One region of the Massilia sp. TWP1-3-3 genome, then DNA from elsewhere that is predicted to be linked to it. Evidence: riboswitches for the same ligand, from Rfam matches in the RefSeq annotation. Region 1 holds a riboswitch; the other holds the start of a gene.
What was found. Region 1 has a riboswitch for thiamine pyrophosphate ahead of ACP7D4_RS17065 (TonB-dependent siderophore receptor). Riboswitches for the same ligand answer to the same signal wherever they lie in the genome.
Positions count from the first base shown of each region.

Region 2: another riboswitch for thiamine pyrophosphate. It lies ahead of thiC (phosphomethylpyrimidine synthase ThiC); the one in region 1 lies ahead of ACP7D4_RS17065 (TonB-dependent siderophore receptor).

Region 1 is NZ_JAFCWX010000017.1:33,381-41,231, forward strand. Features, by position in the region: gene ACP7D4_RS17050 (S46 family peptidase) at 1-1,504, shown strand, start outside; gene pnuC (nicotinamide riboside transporter PnuC) at 1,778-2,380, shown strand; gene ACP7D4_RS17060 (AAA family ATPase) at 2,377-2,895, shown strand; gene ACP7D4_RS17065 (TonB-dependent siderophore receptor) at 2,892-5,000, opposite strand; TPP riboswitch at 5,091-5,189, opposite strand; gene ACP7D4_RS17070 (LysR family transcriptional regulator) at 5,252-6,202, opposite strand; gene ACP7D4_RS17075 (hypothetical protein) at 6,227-6,451, shown strand; gene ACP7D4_RS17080 (iron-containing alcohol dehydrogenase) at 6,455-7,612, opposite strand; gene ACP7D4_RS17085 (SRPBCC family protein) at 7,797-7,851, opposite strand, start outside.
Region 2 is NZ_JAFCWX010000014.1:35,286-43,136, forward strand. Features, by position in the region: gene thiD (bifunctional hydroxymethylpyrimidine kinase/phosphomethylpyrimidine kinase) at 1-299, opposite strand, end outside; gene ACP7D4_RS15500 (thiazole synthase) at 296-1,081, opposite strand; gene thiS (sulfur carrier protein ThiS) at 1,099-1,302, opposite strand; gene thiC (phosphomethylpyrimidine synthase ThiC) at 1,305-3,218, opposite strand; TPP riboswitch at 3,286-3,394, opposite strand; gene ACP7D4_RS15515 (valine--tRNA ligase) at 3,678-6,476, shown strand; gene ACP7D4_RS15520 (DUF2147 domain-containing protein) at 6,510-6,950, shown strand; gene ACP7D4_RS15525 (BPSS1780 family membrane protein) at 7,070-7,825, shown strand.

The DNA of each region.
Region 1 (7,851 bases):
GCCGCGCCAGACCGGCGACTTCTCCTTCCTGCGCGCCTACGTCGGCAAGGATGGCCGTCCGGCCGATCCGTCGCCCGACAATGTGCCGTTCAAATCAAAGGATTTCCTGGTCGTCTCGGCCGAAGGCTTGAAGGCCGGCGACCCGATCCTGCTGGCCGGCTACCCGGGCCGCACCAGCCGCTACAAGCTGCCCACCGAAATTCGCTTTGTGCGCGACGTCAGTTTTCCGGTGCGCGTGGCCGACATGCAGGCCGACCTTGAAGTGATCGCCGCGTCCAGCAAAGGCGGCAGCGAAGTACGCTACGCCAGCGTGGTTAAGAGCATCAACAACGTGCTCAAGAAAACCCAGGGCCTGCTTGACGGCTTCAAGCGCAAGGACATCGCCGCCATCAAGGACGCGCAAGACGCCGAGTTTCGTACCTGGATCGGCAAGCAGGGCGCAACGGGCGGCGTGTCGGGCACCATGCTGGCCGAACTCGATGCACTGATCGCCTCCGACATCACGCTGCAGAACGAAGAGTTCGGCGCGGCGGTGGCATCCAAAAGCGACTTGCTCAAGAGCGCCGCCACCCTGTACCGCCTGGCGCTGGAAAAGCAGAAACCCGACGCCAAGCGCGAGAGCGGCTACCAGGAACGCGACCTGTCGTTCATCAAGGCGCGCCTGGCACGCCTGGAGCAGTCGTATGATGCGCGGGTTGACGAGGCGCGCTTTGGCGCGTCGCTGGCCCGCTACGCCAAGCTGCCTTCCAACATGCATCCGCAAGGCGTGGATTCCTTGCTGCCTGCACCGGGCGCGGTTGCCGCTTTGTACAAGCAGTCGGAATTGGGCGACACCGCCAAGCGCCTGGCGTGGATGAACAAGGATGCCGATGCCTTCGTCAAGTCGGACGACGCGTTCATCAAGCTGGCCGTCAAGCTGCATGAAGCGAACATGGCGCTGGAAGACCGGCGCAAGGAAATCGACGGCAACATGGAACGCGTGGTGCCGCAATACATGTTGGCGCTGATCGCCTACAAAAAGACGCAGGGCAAACCGGTGTACCCGGATGCCAATTCGACGCTGCGCGTGACGTTCGGCACCGTGTCGCCTTACTCGCCGCGCGACGGCCTGGTCAAGGGGCCGTTTTCGACCCTGGAAGGGATCGCCGAGAAGCACACCAACGTGCATCCTTTCATTGCACCGCAGCCGCTGCTCGACGCCGTCAAGCAAAAGCGCTACGGCGTGTTCAAGGATGCTGCGCTGGGGACGGTGCCGGTCAATTTCCTGTCGAGTGCCGATACCACGGGCGGCAATTCCGGTTCCGCCGTCATGAACAAGCGCGGCGAGCTGGTTGGCCTGAACTTCGATTCGACCTATGAGTCGATCACCAAGGACTGGTACTTCGACAGCGGCATCACGCGCGCCATTCATGTCGATATCCGGTACATGCTGTGGGTGATGAAGGAGATCGATCACGCCGACAACCTGCTCAAGGAAATGACGATCAAGTATCCGAAAAAGTAATTTCACGTCGCGAGGATGCTGCACAACGTAGGTCGGATAAGCGCAAGCGCAATCCGACATGAGCCGCCGACGGCCCGTGTCGGATTGCGCTTGCGCTTATCCGACCTACGACAAGCCATCGTGTAACAATTAGTTCAGTACCAGCTTCACCATTCAGAGCCGCCCGCGGCCCGTGTTGGAAGGCACGTGCGCTCGTCCGACCTGCAACAATTAGTTCAGTGCCAGCTTTCACCATTCAGTACAATAGCGCTCCATCCCTGCGCTCCTTCCCGAATGAATACCCCCATCGACCTGCTTGGCCTTTTTACCACCACGCCCCTCGAACTGATCTCCTTTGTCCTGTCGGTCATGACCGTGGTCCTGAACATCCGTCAGCTGCATTGGGCCTGGCTGTTCGCCATCGTCTCCTCGGCCACCTACGCCGTCGTCTTCTACGACGCAAGGCTGTACGGCGACATGGGCCTGCAGGGCGTGTTCATCGTTGTATCGGTATGGGGCTGGTACCAATGGCTGCATGGCGGCGCCGCGCGCGCGCCGCTGGCCGTAACAAGCTGCACGCCCAAAAGCCTGGTTTACTGCGCCATCGGCTGGGCAATCGGCTTTGCCATCCTGTCCGTCTTCCTCGCGCGTTACACCGACACCGACGTCCCCCACATCGACGGCTTTCTTACCGCCGGCAGTCTGGTTGGCCAGGTCCTGCTCTCGCGTAAAAAAGTGGAGAACTGGACCGTCTGGATCATCGTCGATATTTTGTACGTCGGCCTGTACGTCTACAAGGGCCTGGCGCTGACCGCCGTTCTGTACGCCCTGTTCGTGGTGCTGGCCGGCATAGGCCTGGTCGCCTGGCAGCGCGACGCCGCGCGCGAGCCGGTATGAGTGATGTAAAACGGGTCGCCATTTTGGGCGCGGAATCGTCCGGAAAATCGACTCTGGCCCATGCTCTGGCCTTTCAGTACAACACGCTGTGGGTGCCCGAATACCTGCGCGAGTTTGTCGACATCCACGCGCGCGTGCCTGACGAAAGCGACCAGTATGGCATCGCGCGCACGCAGATGGAACGCGAAGACGCCGCCTGCGCGAAAGCGTCGCGCTTTCTGTTTTGCGACACGACGCCCTTGATGACGGGCGTGTACAGCCGCTGGTATTGGGGGAGGGTGGATGCGCAGCTGGCGCTGCTCGAGCGCCGCCACGACTATGCATTCACGCTGGTGACGGCACTTGACAGCCCGTGGCAGGCCGACGGCCTGCAGCGCGAATCGGAGCAAGTGCGCCAGTGCGTGCATGCCCTGCTAATCGAGAATCTCCAGCAGCGCGCCATACCGTACCTGCTGGTGAGCGGCAGCCTGCACCAGAGGGTGCTCCAGGCCGGCCGCCTGATCAATCCCGCTTAAAAGTCGAACTGCGCCGACAGTCTTGCCGTGCGCGGCGCGCCCGGGAACAGGTAGCCGCCCAGTTCCGGGGTGGCGTCGCGCCAGTAGAACTTGTCGGTCACGTTGTCCACGTTCAGGCGAATCACCGTGGCCACGCCGCCGATGCGCGTGGCATACGCCGTCCCCAGGCCCAGTACATGGTAGCCGGGCACAAACACCGTGTTCGCCGCGTCAAAGGCTTTTTTGCCCGAATAGGTCCACACGCCATTGACCTTCAGTCCGGCCACCGACGGCACCGCATATTCCAGCACGGCTGCCGACTTGAAGGCCGCCACGTTGGCGGTGCGCTTGCCGTCGAAGGCCGCGTTGCCGGTGCCGTCGATCAGCATGTTGAGCGCGGTGAGCGACAGGCTGTATTTCAGCGCGCTGGTGGCGTTGCCCTGGGCGCCCAGTTCGAGCCCGCGGTGGGTCTGCGTACCGCCCCGTACGAAGTAATTGTCGGTGCTGGTGAATTCGTTGCCGCGCTTGATCTGGAACAGCGCGCCGGAAAGGGTCAGCATGCTGCTGACCACGCCCTTGGCGCCGATTTCAATTTGCCGCGAGCGGCTCGGCGCCAGTACGTCGGGGTAGTTCTTGGTGCCGAACTCCGCTTCACCGCCATGCTCCATGCCGTGCGCGACGGTGCCGTAGACCATCCAGTCCCGATTCGGGTTGTAGACCAGCGACAGGTTCGGCAGGTTAAAACTGGTGTCGACGTTGGCGTTGCGCTTGACCGCCACGTGGCGCAGGCCCGCATGCACCTTGAGCTGGGGCGTGAGCGTGAGCACATCCTGGACGATCAGCGAGCGCTCCACGTCGTGGTTGCGCTCCGTGACCGGCCCGGTGCCTGGGTTGCCCGGCGCCGGCGGCACGATCACGTTCTTGTAGATGTTGCTCGCACCAGCGTAGTCGTAGACATAGTCGCCGTAATAGTCGCTGCGCTCCATGTCGGCGTAGCCGAGCGTGAGTTCGTGCTGCACGCTGCCGCTGGCGAATTTGCCTTGCAACAGCGCCTGGCTGGCGAACGGATTTTTGCGCTCGTCCGCGCTCTGGTAATCGTAGACGTCGTAGTCGCCATTGGAGCAGTAGCCCGGATAGAAGCCTTTGCCTTCTTCGCTGCAGCCGTAGGGGAAGGCGGTGTAGTCGTCGCGCTTGAAGCTGTGGCGGTTGGCGGCCAGCGTGGCGCGCCAGGCGTCGCTGAACTTGTATTCGAAACGCAGGCCGACGTTGCTGGTGCGGGTGTCGACCGGCTTGGCCCACGGCTGGTCATTGAGCAGCATCGATGGCGAAACGTGCGACGGCAGTTCGGTGCCGCGAATGAGCTGGTAGCCAGGTGCCGTGAGCTGCGACTTGTGCTGGTAGTCCATGTCGAGCTGCACCAGCGCCTGCGGCGAAATCTGCCAGTCGAACGCGGCCGAGATAAACTGGCGCTGGCCGTCGGCGCCCTTGACGTAAGACTTCAGGTTTTCGGCGGCCGCGTTGAAGCGGTAGCCGAAGCGCTTGTCCGCAAAGCGCCCGCCCAGGTCCACGCTGCCGTAAGCGGTGCCGCGCTCGCGCAATTCCATCGTGGCCGAGCGCAGGGCGGTGTTGGTGGGGCGCTTGACGGCGTAGTTGACGATGCCGCCAGGGCCGGTTACGCCGGCCTGCAAGCCGGCGATGCCTTTGAGGACTTCGATGCGTTCCTTGTTTTCAAGCGGGATCTGGGCGTCGCCCGAGATGACCAGGCCATCCTTGCGGTAGCTCGAGGCGTTATCGAGCTTGAAGCCGCGGATCGAGAACATCTCGGCGTAGCCCACTGCATTATACGAATCGCTCACGCTCGCGTCGAAGCGCATGGCGTCGGTGGCATTGCGAATGCCCAGTTCCTGCATCTGCTCGCGGCCAATCGAGACCACCGAGGCCGGCGTTTGCATCAGCGACGTTTCGGAAAAGCCGGCCACGCTGGCGCGGTCGGTGGCGACAAATTTGCTGCCGGTGACGACCACTTCGGCCATGGCCTGGGTGCTGTCTTGCGCGTGCGCCGGCAAGGTGAACGCCTGGCAGATGGCCAGGGCGAGGAGGGTTTGCTTCAAGTTTGGCGATGACATAATGGCTCTTGTTACGCACCGGGCGTGCCGGTGCCGTGCTTAAAAAAAGAGCTGGAATGACGCGCGTGGGGGAAGGACAAAGGAGGGACGACTTGCAACCTTGCGCTTTCCTTCGCTGGCATTATCCAGATCAGGTACGGAGGGTATCTCTCACCCGGAACGTGCGTTCCAGGACCCCTAGCGAATCGTGATTTTATCACATGCCGTGTTTGCCAGCTGTCGATGCATGGCATGCCTGTGCAGAACGGTCCTTACCACGGCTGTCCCGGCTCATCGGCCGGTGTGCGGCTCCAGTGCTCTTCGTCCTTGAAGCGGGTAAGCAGGAAGTCGACGAAGACACGCATCTTGGGCGCGACAAATTTGCTCGGCAAAAAAATCGCATGAATGCTGTTTCCGAACGTGCCTTCGATGCTGTACTCGGGCAGAAGGACGTTGAGATGGCCGGCGCGCAGGTCGTCGGCGATGGCGAAGGTCGGCAGCAAGCCGATGCCGATACCGTCAAGCACCGCCCGGCGCAGCGATTCGCTGCTGTTGACGGCAAACCGTCCCGTGACCTTCACGTCGCTGACCTGGCCATCGCGCGCGAAACGCCAGATGGCGTCGCGCGCCAGGCCATTGACCATGCAGTTGTGCGAGGCCAGATCCGCAAGGGTGGCAACGGACGCATGGCTGGCCAGGTACGCTGGCGAAGCGCACACCACATAGGCAATTGGCGCCAGGCACCGCGCGACAAAACTGTCAATCGGCGTGCTGGTAAGCCGGATAGCGACGTCGAAGCCCTCTTCAACGATATCGACATAGCGGTCGCTGAGCGTGAGCGCGACACTGATATCCGGATACAGGTTCAGGAACTGCCCGATCAGCCGGCTCAGGTGCAAATTGCCGAAGGCGACCGAGGTCGTGACCCGCAAGTGCCCGCGCGGCGTGGCCTGCATGCCTTCGACCGAGCCGCGCAGGGCGGCCGTTTCTTCAACAATGCGCAAGCCATGCTGGTACGCCAATTGGCCCACTTCGGTAAGCGCCAAGCGGCGCGTGGTGCGGTTGAGCAGTTTGGCGCCCAGCGTATTTTCCAGCCGGCGCACCTGCTTGCTCACGGTCGACTTGGTGGAGCCGCTCGCGCGCGCCGCTTCCGAGAAGCTTTTCAGTTCCACGACTTTGACGAAGACGAACAGATCAGCCAGATTGTCGGACAGGGATTCCATTGTTTCTCCGGAAGACACAGTGATGTGCAATTTCACCGTATTGTATTGCCTGCTGATGTTATCTATGCTGAATTCTTCGACAACGTCATCAACCAGGAGATATGCATGACAACCCTTACCGCAATTTGTTCCCCCGCTTCGAACGAGCAGGCCAATGATGAAAAGCGCATCAGCCTGCTTTTTCGCTACGCCTTCGGCGTCACCCTTGCAGTGCTGGCGCTCATTGGCGCATTGCTGGTCGTGGCTTGATTGCTAGAGACTCATTTCCAGCACCTTGCGGCTGACCGCGAGCGTCACGTCGCGATGCTCGCCCAGCTTGACCATGCGGTGCTTTTCCAGCACCCCCAGCACCGCATCGATCTCCTTTGCGCCCAGCTGATAGTCGCTCAAGCGCGTCTTGACGCCCATCTGGTTGAAGAACGCCTCCATCTTGACGATCGCCGCCTCGATGCGGGTGTCTTCGTCGCCGCCCTTGAGGTCCCATACGCGCTCGGCGAACTGCAGCAGCTTGGCGCGCTTGGCGTCCTTGCGGGTGCGCAGCATGCTCGGCAGGATGACGGCCAGCGTCTGCGCATGATCGAGGTGATACAGCGCCGTGAGTTCATGGCCGATCATGTGGGTCGACCAGTCCTGCGGCACGCCGGCACCGATCAGGCCATTCAAGGCCAGCGTCGCGCACCACATCACGTTGGCGCGCACGTCATAGTCGTCGGGATGGGCCAGTGCCTGCGGTCCTTCTTCGATCAGCGTGAGCAGCAGTCCTTCGGCAAACCGGTCCTGCACCTTGGCGCCGACCGGGTAGGTCATGTACTGCTCCATGACGTGGGCAAAGGCGTCGACCACGCCGTTGCCGACCTGGCGCACGGGCAGCGAAAACGTCTTGGATGGGTCGAGGATGGCGAACTTCGGGAACACGTTGCGGTTCATGAAGGCGAATTTTTCCTGCGTCGACTTGCGCGTGACGACGCTGGCCGCGTTCATCTCGGAACCCGTAGCCGGCAGCGTCAGGATGGCGCCGAAGGGCATGGCGGCGGTGACGTTGGCGCCGTGCTTTTCAAGGATGGTCCACGGGTCCTCGGCCAGCAGCGCGCCGGCGGCGATGAACTTGGTGCCGTCGATGACGGAGCCGCCGCCCACGGCCAGCAGGAAGTCGATCTTCTCGGCCTTGACCTGGTCGATCGCGCCCATCAGCGTTTCGTAGCTGGGGTTGGGCTCCACGCCCGCAAACTCGCTGACGTGGTGGCCGGCGAGCGCCTGCATCACTTCGTCGTACACGCCGTTTTGCTTGATGCTGCCGCCGCCGTAGACGAGCAGCACGCGCGCGCCCGGTGGTACCTGCTTGGCCAGTGCGGCGATCTGGCCTTTGCCAAACAGGATCTGGGTCGGATTGTAGAAATCGAAATTGAGCACGGTTATTCCTCTGGTGGCGAAAACAAGAACAGGGATTATCGCTCAATGCCGCTTTCGGTGCCGGCCATGCCTACTTCTCGGCCGCCGCCTTGAGCTGCGCCAGGGCTTTTTCAAAGTCGGGGCCGAGCATGGCGTCCATGCTGTAAAACACGCTCATGATCTTGCTCATGATGGGCATCGGACCTTACATGTTCCAGGTGATGGTGGTCTGCTCGCCCTGCGGCGTGAGGACGAACTGC
Region 2 (7,851 bases), on a different contig from region 1:
CGGGCGATGATGCGGGCGATGACTTCAGCGTTGGCGCCGCTGCCCGGGATGCCGATCTTGACGGCGTCGATGCGCAGCGCGCCGGTCAACGCGTCGGCCTGGCGCACCAGCATGGCGCTGTCGACCGGCTCGACGCCATACACACGGTTCTGGTCCTGCACCGTGAGCGCCGTGATGATGGGCAGCGCGTGCACGCCGTGCGCGGCGATGGCGGCCAGGTCGGCCGCCATGCCGGCCCCGCCCGAAGGATCGAGGCCGGAAAAGACCAGCACCGAAACGCAGGTGCCCCCGCTCGTCACGTCATGCGCCCGGCCACGGGCGACGAGGGCGAAGCGGCAAAGCGGCGCGGCATGCGCCCGGCTAGAAACGCTTCACGCCCGCCCTGCACCGCCAGGCGCATGGCGCCGGCCATGCGCACCGGGTCGTGCGCGAGCGCGATGGCGCTATTCATCAGCACCCCGTCGCACCCCAGTTCCATGGCGATGGCCGCGTCGGACGCGGTGCCCACGCCGGCGTCGACCAGCACCGGGACCTTGGCCTGCTCGATAATCAGCGACAAATTCCACGGATTGAGGATGCCCATGCCCGAACCGATCAGGGACGCGAGCGGCATGATCGCCACGCAGCCGATGCCTTCCAGGATGCGCGCCTGGATCGGGTCGTCGCTGCAGTAGACCATGACGTCAAAGCCGTCGCGCACCAGCGTTTCGGCCGCCAGCAGCGTTTCTGGCATGTGCGGAAACAGCGTTTTTTCGTCGCCCAGCACTTCCAGCTTGACCAGTTTGCGCCCGCCGAGCAGTTCGCGCGCCATTTGCAGCGTATAGACCGCATCCTTGGCGTTGTAGCAGCCGGCGGTGTTGGGCAGGATGGTGTACTGGTCGGGCGGCAGCACGTCGAGCAGGCTGGGCGCGTTCACGTCCTGGCCGATGTTCATGCGCCGGATCGCCACCGTCACGATCTCGGCGCCGGCCGCGTCGGTGGCCGCGCGCGTTTGCGCCAGGTCGCGGTATTTGCCGCTGCCCACCAGCAGGCGCGATCGGTAAGCATTGCCGGCGATGGTCAGCATGTCGTCTTGTTTCATGATTGTCTCCATGGGTTTCAGCCGCCGCCAATGGCGCGCACGATGTCAATTTTGTCTTGCGCGAGCAGCACCCGCATTTTCCACAGCTGGCGCGGCACCACGTTGCGGTTGACCGCCAGCGCCACGGCCTGGTTGGGCACGGCGAGGTGCTCGATCAGTTCCTGCAGCGTCATCCAGGTGGCCACGGTTTTGGGTTCGCCGTTTACTTCGATATCGATCATGGTTACGCCTTGCGGTACAGTTGCGCGCCGTTTTTCACGAACTCGATGGCTTTGACTGCCATGCCCTGCTTGAGCGCGTCGACCTCGCTCACGCCAAAGGCGGCGGCGTATTCGCGCACTTCCTGGGTGATCTTCATCGAGCAGAAATGCGGGCCGCACATCGAGCAAAAGTGCGCCACCTTGGCCGAATCCTTGGGCAGCGTCTCGTCGTGAAATTCGCGCGCCTTGTCCGGGTCCAGGCCCAGGTTGAACTGGTCGTCCCAGCGAAATTCAAAGCGCGCCTTGGACAGCGCGTTGTCGCGGATTTGCGCGCCCGGATGGCCCTTGGCCAGGTCGGCCGCATGGGCCGCGATCTTGTAGGTGATGATGCCGTCCTTGACGTCCTGCTTGTTGGGCAGGCCCAGATGCTCCTTGGGCGTCACGTAGCACAGCATGGCGGTACCGTACCAGCCGATTTGCGCCGCGCCGATGCCCGAGGTGATGTGGTCGTACCCGGGCGCGATATCGGTTGTCAGGGGGCCGAGCGTGTAGAACGGCGCCTCGCCGCACTGCTCGAGCTGCAGGTCCATGTTTTCTTTAATGAGCTGCATCGGCACGTGGCCGGGGCCTTCGATCATGACCTGCACTTCGTGCTTCCAGGCGACCTGGGTCAGTTCGCCCAGGGTTTTCAGTTCGGCCAGCTGGGCTTCATCGTTGGCGTCGTAGATGGAACCGGGGCGCAGCCCGTCGCCCAAGCTGAAGGCGACGTCGTAGGCCTTCATGATTTCGCAGATATCCTCGAAGTGGGTGTACAAAAAGGATTCCTTATGGTGCGCCAGGCACCACTTGGCCATGATCGAGCCGCCGCGCGAGACGATGCCGGTCAGGCGCTTGGCCGTCATCGGCACGAAGCGCAGCAGCACGCCGGCGTGGATGGTGAAGTAATCGACGCCCTGCTCGGCCTGTTCGATCAGGGTGTCGCGGAAAATCTCCCAGGTCAGGTCTTCGGCCTTGCCGTTGACCTTTTCCAGCGCCTGGTAAATGGGCACCGTGCCGATCGGGACCGGGCTGTTGCGGATGATCCATTCGCGCGTTTCGTGGATGTGCTTGCCGGTGGACAGGTCCATCACATTGTCGGCGCCCCAGCGGATGGCCCAGGTCATTTTTTCCACTTCCTCGCCGATCGACGACGTCACCGCCGAATTGCCGATATTGGCATTGATCTTGACCAGGAAATTGCGCCCGATGATCATCGGCTCGCTTTCCGGGTGGTTGATGTTGGCCGGGATGATGGCGCGGCCGCGCGCGATTTCCTCGCGCACGAATTCGGGCGTGATCAGATCTGGAATGCTGGCGCCGAACGACTGGCCCGGGTGCTGGCGGCCCATCAGCGCGGCGGTGCGCTTGCCCATCGGGCCGGACGCTTCGAGTTCGATCAGGTACTCCTGGCGCCGCAGGTTTTCGCGGATCGCGACGAACTCCATTTCGGGCGTGACGATGCCGCGCCGCGCATAGTGCATCTGGGTGACGTTGGCGCCGGCCTTGGCGCGGCGCGGCGTGCGGTGCAGGTGAAAGCGCAGCTTGGCCAGCTCGGCGTCTTGCAGGCGGGCGCGCCCGTAGGCCGAGCTGGGGCCGTCGAGCTGAACGGTGTCGCCGCGCTCGACGATCCAAGGCAGGCGCGGCGCGGCCAGGCCCGAGCGGATATCGATCGCCGCGCGCGGGTCCGAGTAGGGGCCGGAGGTGTCGTACAGGTAGACGGGCGGATTGGGCTCGGCGCCGAACGAGGCGGCCGTATCGGCCTGGCTGACGGCGCGCATCGGCACGCGGATATCGGGCCGGCTGCCTTCGACATAGATCTTGCGGGAATTGGGCAGCGGCGTGATGGCGGCCTGGTCCACCACGGCGGTGGCGGAATCGAACTTCAGTGGGGCATTCATGTGGCTCCTTTTGCTTGCAGGAGCCAGCAAAAGAAGACAGGAGCGGCACGCGTCCCTGGAAGGCAAGCGTGCCGCTCACAAGCTTCCCTTCGCTGGCATTATCCAGATCAGGTTCAGAGGGTGTTTCTCACCCGCGCATCGCAACATTGCGACTTGCAGGACCCCTAGCGTGTGTGCCACCTTGCGGCAGCGGAATGCATTATAACCGCATGCATCCATGGCAATATAGAAATTCCCACATCCCTGCCTTTCCCCAGGGAAGCTCGTTGCCTGTACACCAGGGTCAGACCACTTTTGCAAAACGGCAAAAGTGGTCTGACCCTGGTGTACTGGCAACAGAGGAAACAGGGTGGAGGCAAGCGTACGGGCCGCTTTGGGGGACTTTTTTTTGCGCTGCAGCGTTGCCCGATGGCAGTCCTACTATAATGGTTCCTTTCGCAAAAATTACACGATAAAACCATGGAATTAGCCAAGTCTTTCGAGCCAGCCGACATTGAACAGTTCTGGCGCACCGAGTGGGAACAGCGCGGTTACTTTGCCGCCACCCAAGATGCTGCCAAGCCATCCTTCTCGATCCAGTTGCCGCCGCCGAACGTCACCGGCACCTTGCACATGGGCCACGCCTTCAACCAGACCATCATGGATGGCCTGACCCGCTACTACCGTATGCGCGGCTTTAATACCGCGTGGATTCCGGGCACCGACCATGCGGGCATCGCCACCCAGATCGTCGTCGAACGCCAGCTCGATGCGCAGAAAATCTCCCGCCATGACCTCGGCCGCGAGAAATTCGTCGAGAAAGTGTGGGAGTGGAAGGAGAAATCGGGCAACATCATTACCGGCCAGATGCGCCGCATGGGCACCTCCCCCGACTGGGCGCGCGAATATTTTACGATGGATGAGCCACGCTCGAAGGTTGTCACCGATGTCTTCGTGCGCCTGTTCGAACAAGGCTTGATTTACCGCGGCAAGCGCCTGGTCAATTGGGACCCGAAACTGGGCACCGCCGTGTCGGACCTGGAAGTGGTGTCGGAAGAAGAAGACGGCTTCATGTGGTACATCCGCTACCCGCTGGCCGACGGCAGCGGCGCCATCACGGTGGCCACCACGCGCCCTGAAACCATGCTCGGCGACGTTGCCGTGGCGGTCGACCCGACCGACGAGCGCTACAGCGCGATGGTCGGCAAGATGCTCAAGTTGCCGTTATCGGACCGCGAAATCCCCCTGATCGCCGACGAATACGCCGACAAGGCATTCGGCACCGGCTGCGTCAAGATTACCCCGGCCCATGATTTCAACGATTACCAGGTCGGCCAGCGCAACAAGCTGCCGATGATCGAAGTGCTCACGCTCGACGCCAGGATCAGCGATGCCGCTCCCGCCGCCTATCGCGGCATGGACCGCTTCGCCGCGCGCAAGCAAATCGTGGCCGACCTCGACGCCCAGGGTTTCCTGGTCGAGGTCAAGCCGCACAAGCTGATGGTGCCGCGGGGCGACCGCACTGGCGTGGTCATCGAACCGATGCTGACCGACCAGTGGTTCGTGGCAATGAGCAAACCTGCGCCGGAAGGCACTTTCTTTCCGGGCAAGTCGATTGCCGAAGTGGCGCTGGAAAAAGTGGCGAATGGTGAAGTCAAGTTTATTCCGGAAAACTGGAGCACGACCTACAACCAGTGGCTCAACAACATCCAGGACTGGTGCATCTCGCGCCAACTGTGGTGGGGCCACCAGATCCCGGCTTGGTACGACGACGCCGGCAATATTTTCGTGGCCAAGACCGAGGCCGAAGCCACCGCCAAGGCGCTCGCCGCCGGCGTGACGGCGCCGCTGCGGCGCGACGACGACGTGCTCGACACCTGGTTCTCGTCCGCGCTGGTGCCGTTCTCGACCATGGGCTGGCCAGAGGAAACGCCGGACATGAAGATGTTCCTGCCCTCTTCCGTGCTGGTGACGGGCTTTGACATCATCTTTTTCTGGGTCGCGCGCATGGTCATGATGACCGCCCACTTCACCGGCAAGGTGCCGTTTGAAACCGTGTATGTGCACGGCTTGGTGCGCGACGCGAGCGGCCAGAAAATGTCCAAGTCGAAAGGCAACACGCTGGACCCGATCGATTTGATCGACGGCATCGATCTTGAGTCGCTGGTGGCCAAGCGCACCACCGGCCTGATGAACCCGCGCGACGCGGAAAAAATCGCCAAGGCTACGCGCAAGGAATTCCCGGCGGGCATCGCGCCGTATGGCACCGACGCCGTGCGCTTCACGATGGCCAGCTACGCTTCGCTTGGCCGCAACATCAACTTCGACCTGGGCCGCTGCGAAGGCAACCGCAACTTTTGCAATAAGATGTGGAATGCGACCAAGTTCGTGCTGATGAATACCGAAGGCCACGATTGCACGCCGAACGACGCGGCCTTGTCGCTGGCCGACCGCTGGATCCTGTCGATGCTGCAGCGGGTTGAACTGGAGGTGGCGAAAGGCTTCGCGGATTACCGCTTCGACAATATCGCCGCGGCCATCTACAAGTTTGTCTGGACCGAGTATTGCGACTGGTACCTGGAAGTGTCCAAGGTCCAGGTCTCGCAGGGAACGCCGGCGCAGCAGCAAGCCACCCGCAACACGCTGCTGCGCGTGCTGGAAGTGGCGCTGCGACTGACGCATCCGCTGATGCCGTTCGTCACCGAAGCGTTGTGGCAAACCATCGCCCCGTTGGCGGGCAAGCAACTTGATACAGATTCTGGCTCAATCATGCTGCAGCCGTATCCTATTGCCGACAGCGCGCTGATCGATGAAGCGGCCGAAGCCTGGATGGGCGAACTCAAAGCGCTGACGGACGTTCCGCGCAACTTGCGCAGCGAAATGCAATTGGCGCCCTCGGTGCGCGTGCCGCTGTTTATCGAGGCCCACGATCCGCTTGAGCGCGCGCGCCTGGAATCGTTCGCGCCCTATATTGCCTCGCTGGGCAAGCTGTCCGAAGTGAACATCGTCGATGCGCTGCCGGATTCGCCGGCGCCCGTGTCGGTGGTCGGCACCACCAAGCTGATGCTCAAGGTCGAGATCGACGTGGCCGCCGAGCGCGAGCGGATCGGCAAGGAAATCGTCCGCATCGACGGCGAAATTGCCAAGGTCAACGCCAAACTGGGCAATGAGAGCTTTGTCGCGCGCGCGCCGGCGGCCGTGGTGGCGCAGGAAAACGAGCGGCTCGTCAATTTTTCAGCAACACTTGCCAAATTGCGCGAGCAACTTGCTAAACTGTAGGGCTGTATTGACGACCTTTCCCGGAGACCGACCATGAAGACCCTGTTTTGCGCCAGCCTGATCATCTTGCTGGCGGCGCCTGCCTTTGCGCAAGACGCATCCCCGGTCGGACTCTGGAAAAATATCGATGACGTCACCGGCAAGCCCAAAGCCTTGATCCGGATCACCGAAAACAAGGGTGAAGTGCGGGGCCAGATTGAAAAACTGTTCCTGGCCGCCGGCCAGAACCCCAATCCGCGCTGCGACAAGTGCCAGGGCGCCCACAAGGATCAGCCGGTGCTGGGCATGGTGTTCATGTCCGGCTTGCACAAAAACGGCGATGAATACAGCGGCGGCGAAATCCTCGATCCCGATTCCGGCAAGGTCTACCGCAGCAAGCTGACGCTGCTCGACGGCGGCAAAAAAATGAGCGTGCGCGGCTATGTCGGCGTGCCCATGCTGGGCCGTTCGCAGACCTGGGTCCGCCAGGACTGAGGCCTCACCGCGCCCAATGCGCACCGGCCAGAGTTTGTCAATCCGAAAAAATTGCCAGAACTGCATTTGCACCGCATAATCGGCCTGCATTTCGCACCGGACAAACTCAAGGGATTCACATGCACACTGAAGACGGCATCGTCACGCCAGACAAGGTTACCACCATTCGCCACGTCGACATCAACCGCGGCATCGAATGGATCGCGGCAGGCTTTAACTTGTTTATGAAAAAACCTGGCGAGCTGATCATTGCTGGCCTGGTGCTGTTCATCGTGACCTTTATCCTCCAGAAGATTCCCCTTGTGGGCAGCGGGCTGGCCACCATGCTGGGCGTTCTCGCCACCGGCGCCCTCATGCTCTTTTGCCGCGCATGCGAGGATGGGCAGGACGTGCTGGCCGCCGCGCAAAAAGCGGCCAACATCACACCGCTGTGGATGCTGGCGCTGATCGCCGCCGGCATGGGCGTGGCCATTGCGTTTTTGGGCTCGGTGCTGGGCGCGGCCGTGCTGGTCTCCGTCTTTGCCAGTCCATTGCTTGCCATGGCCCTGGGCGCCATCAGTTTGCTGCTAATGATGCTGCTCTCGATTCCCGTGGTCATGGCGCTCTGGCTCGCCCCCGCCCTGGTGGTACTGAAGGGCACCGCGCCAGTCGATGCGATTCGCCTCAGCTTTGCCGCCGCAGTCAAGAACTTCCCCGCGTTCATTATTTTCTATGTGCTGTCCTGGGTTGCCACCTTCGTCGGCAGCCTGCCGCTGGGCATCGGATTGATTTTTGTGTATCCGGTCGTGCTGTGCGCTACCTACATGGCGTACAAGGAAATTTTCGCCACGGCAGGCAATGGCGAAGCGGTCGGCTTCATGCGGGACGCGCCTTAACATTACACGGTCGCCATTCACGGCAG